DNA from 3 places in the Bifidobacterium sp. MSK.17.10 genome. Region 1 is predicted to be linked to each of the others. Evidence: riboswitches for the same ligand, from Rfam matches in the RefSeq annotation. Region 1 holds a riboswitch; each other region holds the start of a gene.
The links. Region 1 has a riboswitch for thiamine pyrophosphate ahead of thiS (sulfur carrier protein ThiS). Riboswitches for the same ligand answer to the same signal wherever they lie in the genome.
Positions count from the first base shown of each region.

Region 1 (3,273 bases):
CCGATGCCCGCGTCGATGATCACCGGAACGTTGGAGTTCTTGATGATCACCTCGATGAAGTCACGTGCGCGCAGGCCCTTGTTCGAGCCGATCATCGCGCCGAGCGGCATCACGCAAGCTGCGCCCGCGTCCTCAAGACGCTTCGCTGCGATCGGGTCCGGGAACATGTACGGCATGACCACAAAGCCCTCCTTGGCCAGCTTTTCCGTGGCCTTGATGGTCTCCTCGTTGTCTGGCAGTAGATACTTCGCCTCGTGCTCGATTTCCACCTTCACGAAGTCCGTCTGGCACACTTCGCGGGCCAGACGTGCGATGCGCACCGCCTCCTCGGCGTTGCGCGCGCCCGACGTGTTCGGCAGCATGGTGATGCCCTTCGGAATGTAGTCGAGCAGGTTGTTTTCGGTGGTGCGGCAGCGGCGCAGCGCCATGGTGACGATCTGCGTGCCCGCGTTCTCGATGGTCGCCTTGATGAGGTTCAGGTCGTAACGACCGGAACCGAGGATGAAACGGCTCGTGAACTTGTGCCCGCCGAGAATCAACGGATCGGCGTCTCCTGTGGCGATCTCGTCGTACGCGTGCGCGTCCGGCTCTGGCAGAATCGCCGTGTTCGTGGTGGTGCCGACCAGCTCGTCAAGCGTGGCGTTCGGTGCGGCCGCAACATCGGCGGCTGCGGTGGTGATGGTGTTTTCGGTGCTCATCGTCGGTTCCTTTCGTTGGGGTGTTTGGTGTTGCTGTTGTTGCGATTGCTGTGCTGCTGTTGTGTTGCCGTTGCATCGCTGTTGTGTTGTGTGCAACGTGCGTTTGTAATCGCAATAAAAATTTCGATTACGGCAGTGGAGTAACGTAGCAGTGCGTCAGGCGTCTTCCTCGCCGAGGATCAGTCGCGTGATCATGTTCGCTTCGTGGCAGGCGACCACGCCCACGCGCGGCGCCATCAGGCCGGCACCCGGTACCGGAGCCGTCTCGCCATCGCCACAGAAGTAGAAGTTCTTCGAAACGCGACGCGTGCTCACCAGGTTGGAGCTGCGGAAGCCGGCCATGCCGGACGCGCTGACGAGCTTCTTGCCCGGCAGATTCTCCAGCACCGCGTTGACGAGCATCGTCTTGTTTTCCGGCACGTCGAACGCCTCGCAGATGATGTCCTCGTTTTCGAACAGCGTCGGCACGTTCTCGTCGGTCACCTTGACGGTGTCGATGGTGATCTCGATGAACGGGTTGATTTGGCGCAGATTGCTGCGCAGCGCCTCCGTCTTGTACTGGCCGAGGTCCTTCAGGAAATACTGCTGGCGATTCAGGTTCGTCATATCCACGCGGTCGAAGTCGATCAAGTGCAGGTGGCCGACGCCGATGCGGGTCAGCGCCACCGCGATGGTGGAGCCGAGGCCGCCGCAGCCGCAGATGGCCACGTGCGCCGCGTCGAGCTTGTCCTGCGTGGCGGCGGTGTGGCGGTCGAGCAGGGCCGCGCGGATCTCCTCGCGGCTGACCAGCGTGGCCGGGTCGGGCTGGTTGTCGAAAGCGTGCTGGCGGGCGTCGATCTGCGCCTGCGATGCGGATGGTTCAAAAGTCATGGTTGTTCTCGTATTCTCGTTTCCGTTCGTATGGTTTGTTTCGCTGCTGTGCTCAGCCGCCCTGCACGAACGTGACGATTTCCAACGTGTCGGTGCCCTTGAGCTGCGTCTGCGCACGCTGGGTGCGAGGCACGATTTCACCGTTGAGCTCCACGGCCACGCGGTCGGCGCGCAGACCGCGCTGCTCCACTAGTTCGGCCACGGTGATCGGCGTGGCGACGTCCTCTTCTTTGCCGTTGATGATCATTTCGGTTCCCTTCTGTATGTCAGGCCCCACGAGTGCCGTTCCCGCCGAAACGGACGTTCAGAACTGCTTTGTGGGCTTCCGAGCGTCTGCTTCCGGTGAATCGGACATTCACGGTTGGTACGAAAAAAGGGTCGCCGAAGGAACCGTACCCTATGAGGTGGTGCGCCCCTCCGTGACCCTAATCACGCGATATTCGGTTATCGCGAACGGAAATGAGATGCGCCTCGCGGCGCGAACAACCCGTCTCCTTACGGCGGCATTACCCGCATCAAGTCCTCGGTCGAAGCTCGTCGAGCTCCCTCTCAGCCTTCCGGCTCCCGTTCGGTTGTGCCCTCATCTTCCCGCACCCGCCCGACAACCCGCTCCGCGCTGTTTTGTGCGAGAATGGGTGGCGGATTTTGTAGCGACGGATGTGGCGACGGAAGGGAGACGGTTATGACGACCGCACGAAACATGGGCGAATTGGCGGGATTTGCGATTCCACGGCTCGGCATGGGCACGATGGCTTTGGCGATTGAGGGGCGTCCGGACCGCGATACTGCGATCCGTACGATTCACGCCGGCTTGGACGCGGGCGTGCGATATCTGGACACCGCCTGGTCGTATTACCTGCCAAGCCAACCCGGCACCGGCACCGCCGAAGACCTGGGCTACGGCGAAAAAATGGTGCGCGACGCGCTCGCCAGCTGGGACGGCCCTCGCGATGAAGTGCTGGTCGCCACGAAAACCGGCTATCGACGCACCATGGAGGTTCCCGCTTTTGTTGCTCCTGTGTCCGATTCGCCAGAATCGGACACTCAGGGGCGGGATTCCGAGGGCTGCAGTCGTCGGCCTGGCGGGGAACGCCAGCATTTGCAGGCGGCGGGCAGTCAATACGGGTGGATGGCGGATTCGCGCCCCGAAACCATGATTCGTGACGCCAAGGAATCCGCGCTGCACTTGGGCGTCGATACGCTCGACCTGTTGTATTCGCATGGCCCGGACCCGGAAGTGGCTTATGAGGATCAGGTCGGCGCGCTCAAGCAATTGCTTGACGAAGGCGTGATTCAGTACGCGGGCATCTCCCGTGTTGACAACGCGCAGATCGACACTGCCCGTGAGATGCTTGGCGACAAGCTGATCGCCGTGCAGAACCAGTTCTCGCCCTCGCACCCCGACCCTGAGCATACGATGGAGCACTGCGCGGAACTTGGACTCGCGTTCGTGTGCTGGAGCCCCCTCGGTGGCTTCCTCGACGCGTTCGACCAGCGCGCGTACGACCCGTTCCGCACGGTCGCCGGCAACCACGGCTGCTCCTACCAGCGCGTGGTGCTCGCCTGGGAACTGAGCCGCTACGAGCGGTTGTTCACCATCCCCAGCGCCCGCAATCCTCAGGAGATCAACGATTCCTTCGCCGCCACCGAACTGACGCTCACGCAGGATGAGCTGGCGATGCTGAACGCCTCCGTCGACGCCCGT
Region 1 covers NZ_JAHOJD010000003.1:147,182-150,454, forward strand. The annotation lists gene KSX58_RS03375 (thiazole synthase) at 1-698, opposite strand, end outside; gene thiF (sulfur carrier protein ThiS adenylyltransferase ThiF) at 855-1,568, opposite strand; gene thiS (sulfur carrier protein ThiS) at 1,621-1,815, opposite strand; TPP riboswitch at 2,043-2,146, opposite strand; gene KSX58_RS03390 (aldo/keto reductase) at 2,251-3,273, shown strand, end outside.

Region 2 (3,273 bases), on a different contig from region 1:
CACAAATTGTAATACTTAACCGAGTAAATATTTCATCGCCTGTTTTGCAAACGATTCGTTCCACGTCGGTAGAGGCTCCGACGTGGGACGAATCGTCAATCGCGTGATCGCCGCGCGTTGGGAAACGCGTGGGCCACGGTGTTACTTCAGCGGCGGCATCGGCTGCCATTCCGGATCATGCAGCAGCTTGCGCGAATCCCACCATCCTTTGGCGATCTGAACGATGCCAGTCTTGAAATGCTCGCGGTCCACCATCGTCAGTCGAATCACTTCCTTGACCGCGGTCAGCACCGTACCCAGGCCGAACAATAGCGGACGGTAATCGCCGTACGTCATGAAGTATCGGGCCATGTAGCCGCGGTTGCGCATGATGTGGTAGCGGTTCATGTCGGAAGTGGAGTTGAGCTGGCGCACGCCGGCGATGTCCCAATTGCCGATCTCGCGCGTACGGCGCAGCACCACGTCGGGCACGACGATCGGATTGGTGACCTTGCTGGCACGATAGCCGTACATCGTGTCGTCCCAATAGATGAAGAAACGCGGGTCGGGCAGACCGATCTTCTCGACGATGTTGCGGCGGAACAGGCCGCCTTCGAAGCACAACGTGTCCATCACGCGATAGCCAGCCGGGCCGAACGCAGCCGGTGCGATCGGGTTCGGAATGCCGAGCGGGACGATGAAATCGTACTGCCAGTAGAACGGACCGCCATCATAGTCGTAGCGGCTTCCCTGAATCACGTCGTGCCGATCGGTCCACTTGGCCAAGCGCTCGATGCCTTCCGGCATGACGGCGACGTCGTCGTCCATGACCCAGAACCATTCGGCACCCAGCTCGTACGCCTTCTTCACGCCTGCGGAGAAACCGCCCGCGCCTCCGAGGTTGTCGGTCTGCGGCGCGTAGACCACGCGGTTCTCGTTGCCGGACAGGTCGGCCACGGTGGTGCCCCACTGCGCGGTGAGCTTGGCGCTGAATTCTTCGACCATGCCATGGGTCTTGTCACTGTGCTCGTTGTCCACGACGATGATGCGCCACGGGGCGACGGTAAGCTTCTCGATGGATTCGAACAGGGTGGCGAGCAGCTGCTGGCGCTTGTAGGTCACCACGACGATAGCCAGCTTTTCGATGGTCTTCTTCGCAACTTGCTTTTCAGTCATACGTTCCATTCTTGCACCGGCCCTCAACCACACATCGGCCATGTTCGATATGGAGCCGAGCACGGGCATAATCCCGCGACAAATATGGACAGAACCTTGCACGGCACGAACTTGTTTGCCATAATGAACCGCGTATGCAGGGGAATCCGTATGACGGATTGAGATGGGCGTGGACGTCCGAACCCTTTGAACCTGATGGTTGACACCAGCGTAGGGAGGCATGGCCATATGGCTGATGTGATTTCCGTAACCAATTCCGATTCCGCGTTCGACGCTTCGAAGGGCGTCACGCGAACCAATCTTCCCCCATTCGCGCAGCGGCTGCGCAAAGCCGCCGACCTCGTATGGGAGGAAGGCTACAGGCAGCCGTTCATCCGCGAACTGGGCGAAGGCACTCTGCCGCGCGAGAAGTTCGCGTTCTATCTGCTGCAGGATTTCCGTTATCTTAACGACTACGCCAGAGTGCATGCTTTGGGACTGGCCAAAACAGACGATCCGGAGATCATGGCGTTCATGCTCAACGTGCAGAACGGCGCGTTGAATGTGGAGTCGACCGTGCACCGCACGTATCTGGCCAGCTACGGCATCACCGACGAGCAGATGAACAACGTGCGCCAGTCGGCGTTCGCCCGCGCGTACACGTCGAACATCCTTTCCATCGCCTATGGCAAGGACATCCTCGACATTCTCGTGGCCGTGCTCCCCTGCGCCTGGGTGTACGCGGATTACGGATATCGTCTTGCCCATGAATTCGCCGACACGCTCGATGTGAACCAGTACAAGAGCTGGGTGGACATGTACAAGACCGACGAGTTCTGGCAGGGTTCGGCTTGGCTGATCGAGCATATCGAGAAACTCGCCGCCGAGGTGAGCGAGGAACGTAAGCAGGAGCTGGTCGATATTTTTGTGACCGGCGTTGAGAACGAGTACATGTTCTGGTCCAGCGCGTACGACATGCAGTACACGTGGAAGCCCGAATGGGATCAGGAGAGCTGATTCTCCGGCACGCTCTCTTCCGATTGTTTATTTCCATATGAAGCGGCCCGCCTTCCGATTGGTTTCGGAGGGCGGGCCGCTTCTCATATAACGTTCGGATCGCTATTCGCGCACGAGACGAATGTGCTCCACGTCGTCACGCTGGGAACGACGGTAGAGCACGAAACGGTTGCCGATGACCTGCACGAGTTCCGCGCCAAGCTGTTCGGCGAGACCTTCGCCGGCCTCCTTGGCGGTCAGACCGGAACCGTCGAGCACGGAGCATTTGACGAGCTCGCGCTTCTCGATGGTCTCGTCCGCCTGTTTGACGGCGTTTTCGCTCAGATCGTTCTTGCCGACCTGGATGAGCGGATTGAGTTTGGTGGCCAGGCCGCGCAGCTGCTTGACCTGCTTTTTGGTAAGTGCCATATGTGTTCCATTCCTATCTACAAATACCCGCTCAAGCCTAGCGTGAGGACGGTATTTGCCCATCCGCCCGCAACGCACCGGTCATAACAGCACGCCCGGCACGACCAGTGCGACGAGATAGACGAGCACCACGATCGCCACGGCCACGTCCATGCCGGTGACGCGCATGACACGCCAATGCGTGCGCGTCGCACCTTCCTCATAGCAGCGCGCGTCCAAGGCGAGGCTCAGGTTGTCGGCGTGGCGGATGGCTGCGGCGAAGACCGGCACGACGACCGCCACCATCGCTTTGATGCGTACTACGAACGAACCTGTTTCGACGCTGCCACCGCGCGCCGACTGCGCGTCGATAATCGCTTTCGTTTCCATGCCAAGCGTCGGCAGGAAACGCAGGGCGAGGCTCATCACCAATGCCGTCTCCTGCGTGTGCAGGCCGAATCTGGCGAACGGTGACAGCAATGATTCGAACGCGTCGGTCATGGCGGTCGGTGTGGTGGAGGCAAGGAACATCGCTCCGATGACGATGACCACGGCGAACCGACATGCGTAGAGTATGGCGATGCGGATGCCGTCATCGGTGATGGGAATCGGCCCGAGGCTCGCCACCGTGGTGCCGGTGCGCACGAAGAAGATGTTCAGCAGGCCGCAGAAAACGAACAATGCCAGGAACACACGCACGGAAGCGGCCAATCGGCCTACATTGATGCGTCCGGC
Region 2 covers NZ_JAHOJD010000009.1:53,466-56,738, reverse strand. The annotation lists gene KSX58_RS08525 (glycosyltransferase family 2 protein) at 142-1,155, opposite strand; TPP riboswitch at 1,284-1,390, shown strand; gene tenA (thiaminase II) at 1,384-2,151, shown strand; gene KSX58_RS08515 (YhbY family RNA-binding protein) at 2,254-2,559, opposite strand; gene KSX58_RS08510 (energy-coupling factor transporter ATPase) at 2,641-3,273, opposite strand, start outside.
Region 2: another riboswitch for thiamine pyrophosphate. It lies ahead of tenA (thiaminase II); the one in region 1 lies ahead of thiS (sulfur carrier protein ThiS).

Region 3 (3,273 bases), on a different contig from region 1:
GTCGTTGCCGTACCGCTCGCCCTGTGTGGCATCGTCTTGGTTTGCCAAAGCGGTTTCGGTTTGCTGCCTGGTATTGTCGCCCAACCTTTGGCCGTGTGCGGATGCCTGATATTGGTGGTGTTCGCACTTACCTGCAACGTGGTATCCGACCTGCTTTCCACGCCACCTGTCCGTTGGCTGGGGCGCATTTCATTCAGCCTGTATCTGACCCATCTTCCCGTCCGCGACTGGATTGTGCCGTACATTCCCGTACAGGGTCTATTGCGCCCGATGGTTTTGTTTGCATTGTGCCTTCTGGTGGCGGAGGCGTTCTATCTTGCCGTGGAACGGCCTGCTACCAGACTGTCAAGGAGGCTGGGAAAGGCGAAAAGGGAAGCCTGATGTATTCCGCTTGCGCATGGTGCTTTAGGCGGAATCGCCGGTTTGCATGAATGGCGATTGAGCGACCGGTATACGCTTCCTGCGAGGACATGTTCGGCATGTTCCGCGGCAAGGCGTGCATTCGGAAACTGATCCGCGGAAACATGTCCGGCCACGGCAAGTCAGTCGCCATCACTTTGGAACATGGCATCCACGGAAGCGCGTACCTGCCCGGTGTCCTGTCGTGGCCCGTCAAATACCATCAGGGAGATGGAGTTGGTACGTAGTTCACTCAGCGAGCTCAGCAACGGACGCACCGCCGCGGTGCTGCCCAAAGCGACCGTGCGCCCGTCATCATCAAACGGAACAGGACATCCTACATGTTTATGAGTATCAACAGCTATCAGAATCTCTTCGACCGTCTTGAGGATAAGTTCGATGCTTGCCTCGCCGACGCCCGCATAGCCGAGAACGATGGACGCCGCAACAGGCATGGACTCTGATCCGACGCAGACGGTATTCGTGGCATGTCAATTGAATTATGATTCCCTTAGTTTCAGATTCGAAGGAATCGTCTGGAGCGATTTCCACGACGGTTCGGTCGGCATTCCCGCCTTCGTGCGCGAAGGACAGAACGTCCACATCAAAGCAACAGTGGACAAATACAATCCCGACAGCGGCTTTCCCGCATATCGATGGGTTCCGTGTTTTTCCGAAGGCTCAGGACTTTCGGAAAAACACGGAACCCATTTTTCCATTTCACGAGACTTTTGGCCGACATGTGGAATACCAGCCTGGAAACGCGCCGAACCATGTAATATCGCTTGCGGACACGGGGGCCATTATGGCTGAGAGGAAGCGACCGCTTCAACCGTATGAACGTATACCGGATAATGCCGGCGCACGGACGTCTCTCTACTTCCCGTGCCTTTGCATAAGAGAAAGGCACATACCTTTATGACTGAAGAAAACCAGTCTTCCGCAGTTCGCAAACCCAACGTCAAATGGCGTGTGGTCGACATCGTCGTGGCCGCGATCGTTGCCGTCGCATCCGGCGTGATCTTCTGGGCCTGGGACTTCATCTACGCCGTCCCGACCGCCCTGTTCGACAGCCTCACCCCGGGACTGGGCGGACTCTTCCATTTCATGTGGCTGTTCGCCGGCCCGCTCGTGGCCATCATCATCCGCAAGCCCGGCGCGGCCTTCTTCGGCGAAACCATCGCCGCGGTCATCGAAACGCTGCTGGGCAATCCATTCGGCGTGGCGCACGCACTGCTGATCGGCATGGCCCAAGGACTCGGCGCCGAAATCGGCTTCGCGGTCTTCGTATACCGCAAGTGGAACCTGCTCACCGTGACCCTGGCCGGCGCGTTGACCGGCCTATCCAATGGCCTGTACGAATGGGTCGTCACCGCCGGCTGGTCGACACTGCAAGGCGTCGTGTTCACCGTCTGCTGCGTCATCTCCGGAGCCGTATTCGGCGGAGCGCTCATGTGGTTCGTACAAAAGGCGCTCGCCAAAACCGGCGTGCTCGACCGCTTCGAATCCGGCAAGGCCGACGTCGTGGCCTGAACCACGCAACTCACAATCCAACAACAAACATAGAAAACATGCCGGCCGTCCGCCGGCGTATCCAAGAAAAGAGAAAATCATGACCAACCACGTTCCAGAAGCAACGAAACCCGCCAGCGGAGACTACGCTTGGCTGGGCGCGGAAGCCGGCTCCGTCGCCGACCTCATGTACATGCTCAACACCGAGGACTGGTACGACGCCATCAACTCGCGTTTCGTCAGCGAGCTGCTTGACGACACCTTGCCGGAATCCATCCTCAAGGCGTATCTGATTCAGGACTTCAAGTTCTATAACAACGGCATGATGGCACGTCTCATCAAACTCGCTCCACGTCAGGAGACCAAGGACATGCTCGCGGCGCAATCGCAGTGGTTCGCCGACAACGAGGCCACCTACTTCGAGCACTTCCTCGAGGCCTATCACGTCGGCCAGGAGGAATACGACGCGACCGAACCGACCCCGGCCAACAAGGAGTACGGCGCATACCTCGACAGCCTGTCCGACAAGAGCTGGCCGGAACTGATCACCGCGATCTGCTGCATGGAATGGCTGTACCTCGCATGGGCCAAGCGCACCGTCGATGCCGACGTCATCCAGCAGGTGCCGGTGCACAAGGGCTGGGTCGACCTGCATGAAGGCGCGCACTTCCGCAAGTGGGTCGGCGACCTCATCTCCCTGGTCAACGAATACTGCTCCATCGATGGTCCGGAAGCCGAAGTGTTCCGCACCATCGTGCATCTGGAGCGCCGCTTCTTCGACGACTCCTACCCGCAGGAGTGAGCCTGCGATCCACGACCGCATAAGCCATGAGCCTGGCGCGTACGATCGATGTCGTACACGCCAGGCTCATTTGTTGCGGTTCCGTCCGGAGCCCGATTTCCTCGTGCGCGGCTGCCGCGCGAGGGCGGCCCGTCTACAGCGAGATCCCGTCGATGCGGCGGAGCTCCTCGTCGCTGAACGAAGTGTTCCTAAGCGCACCGATATTGTCGATCAGCTGCTGTGGACGGGACGCTCCGACCAGCACCGAAGCCACCATGCCGTCGTGCAGCAGCCAAGCCAGTGACATTTCGGCGAGCGTCTGTCCACGCTCGGCGGCCAGATCGTTCAGGTCGCGAATCTGCTGAAGCCGTTCCGGCGTCAACGCGCTCTGCTGCAGGAATCGTCCGTCATGTGCGATTCTGCTGTCCGCCGGAACGCCGTTCAGATACCGGTTGGTCAACAGTCCCTGGGCGAGCGGGGAGAAAGTGATAAGGCCTTTGCCAAGACGGTGCGCGGTCTCCTTGAGCCCATTGCGTTCCACGGTGCGGTCGAAGATGTTGTAACGGTTCTGGTTGATGATG
Region 3 covers NZ_JAHOJD010000004.1:50,983-54,255, forward strand. The annotation lists gene KSX58_RS04185 (acyltransferase) at 1-381, shown strand, start outside; gene KSX58_RS04190 (hypothetical protein) at 543-854, opposite strand; gene KSX58_RS10590 (DUF4839 domain-containing protein) at 853-1,212, shown strand; TPP riboswitch at 1,183-1,286, shown strand; gene KSX58_RS04200 (ECF transporter S component) at 1,318-1,932, shown strand; gene KSX58_RS04205 (TenA family protein) at 2,012-2,713, shown strand; gene KSX58_RS04210 (aldo/keto reductase) at 2,847-3,273, opposite strand, start outside.
Region 3: another riboswitch for thiamine pyrophosphate. It lies ahead of KSX58_RS04200 (ECF transporter S component); the one in region 1 lies ahead of thiS (sulfur carrier protein ThiS).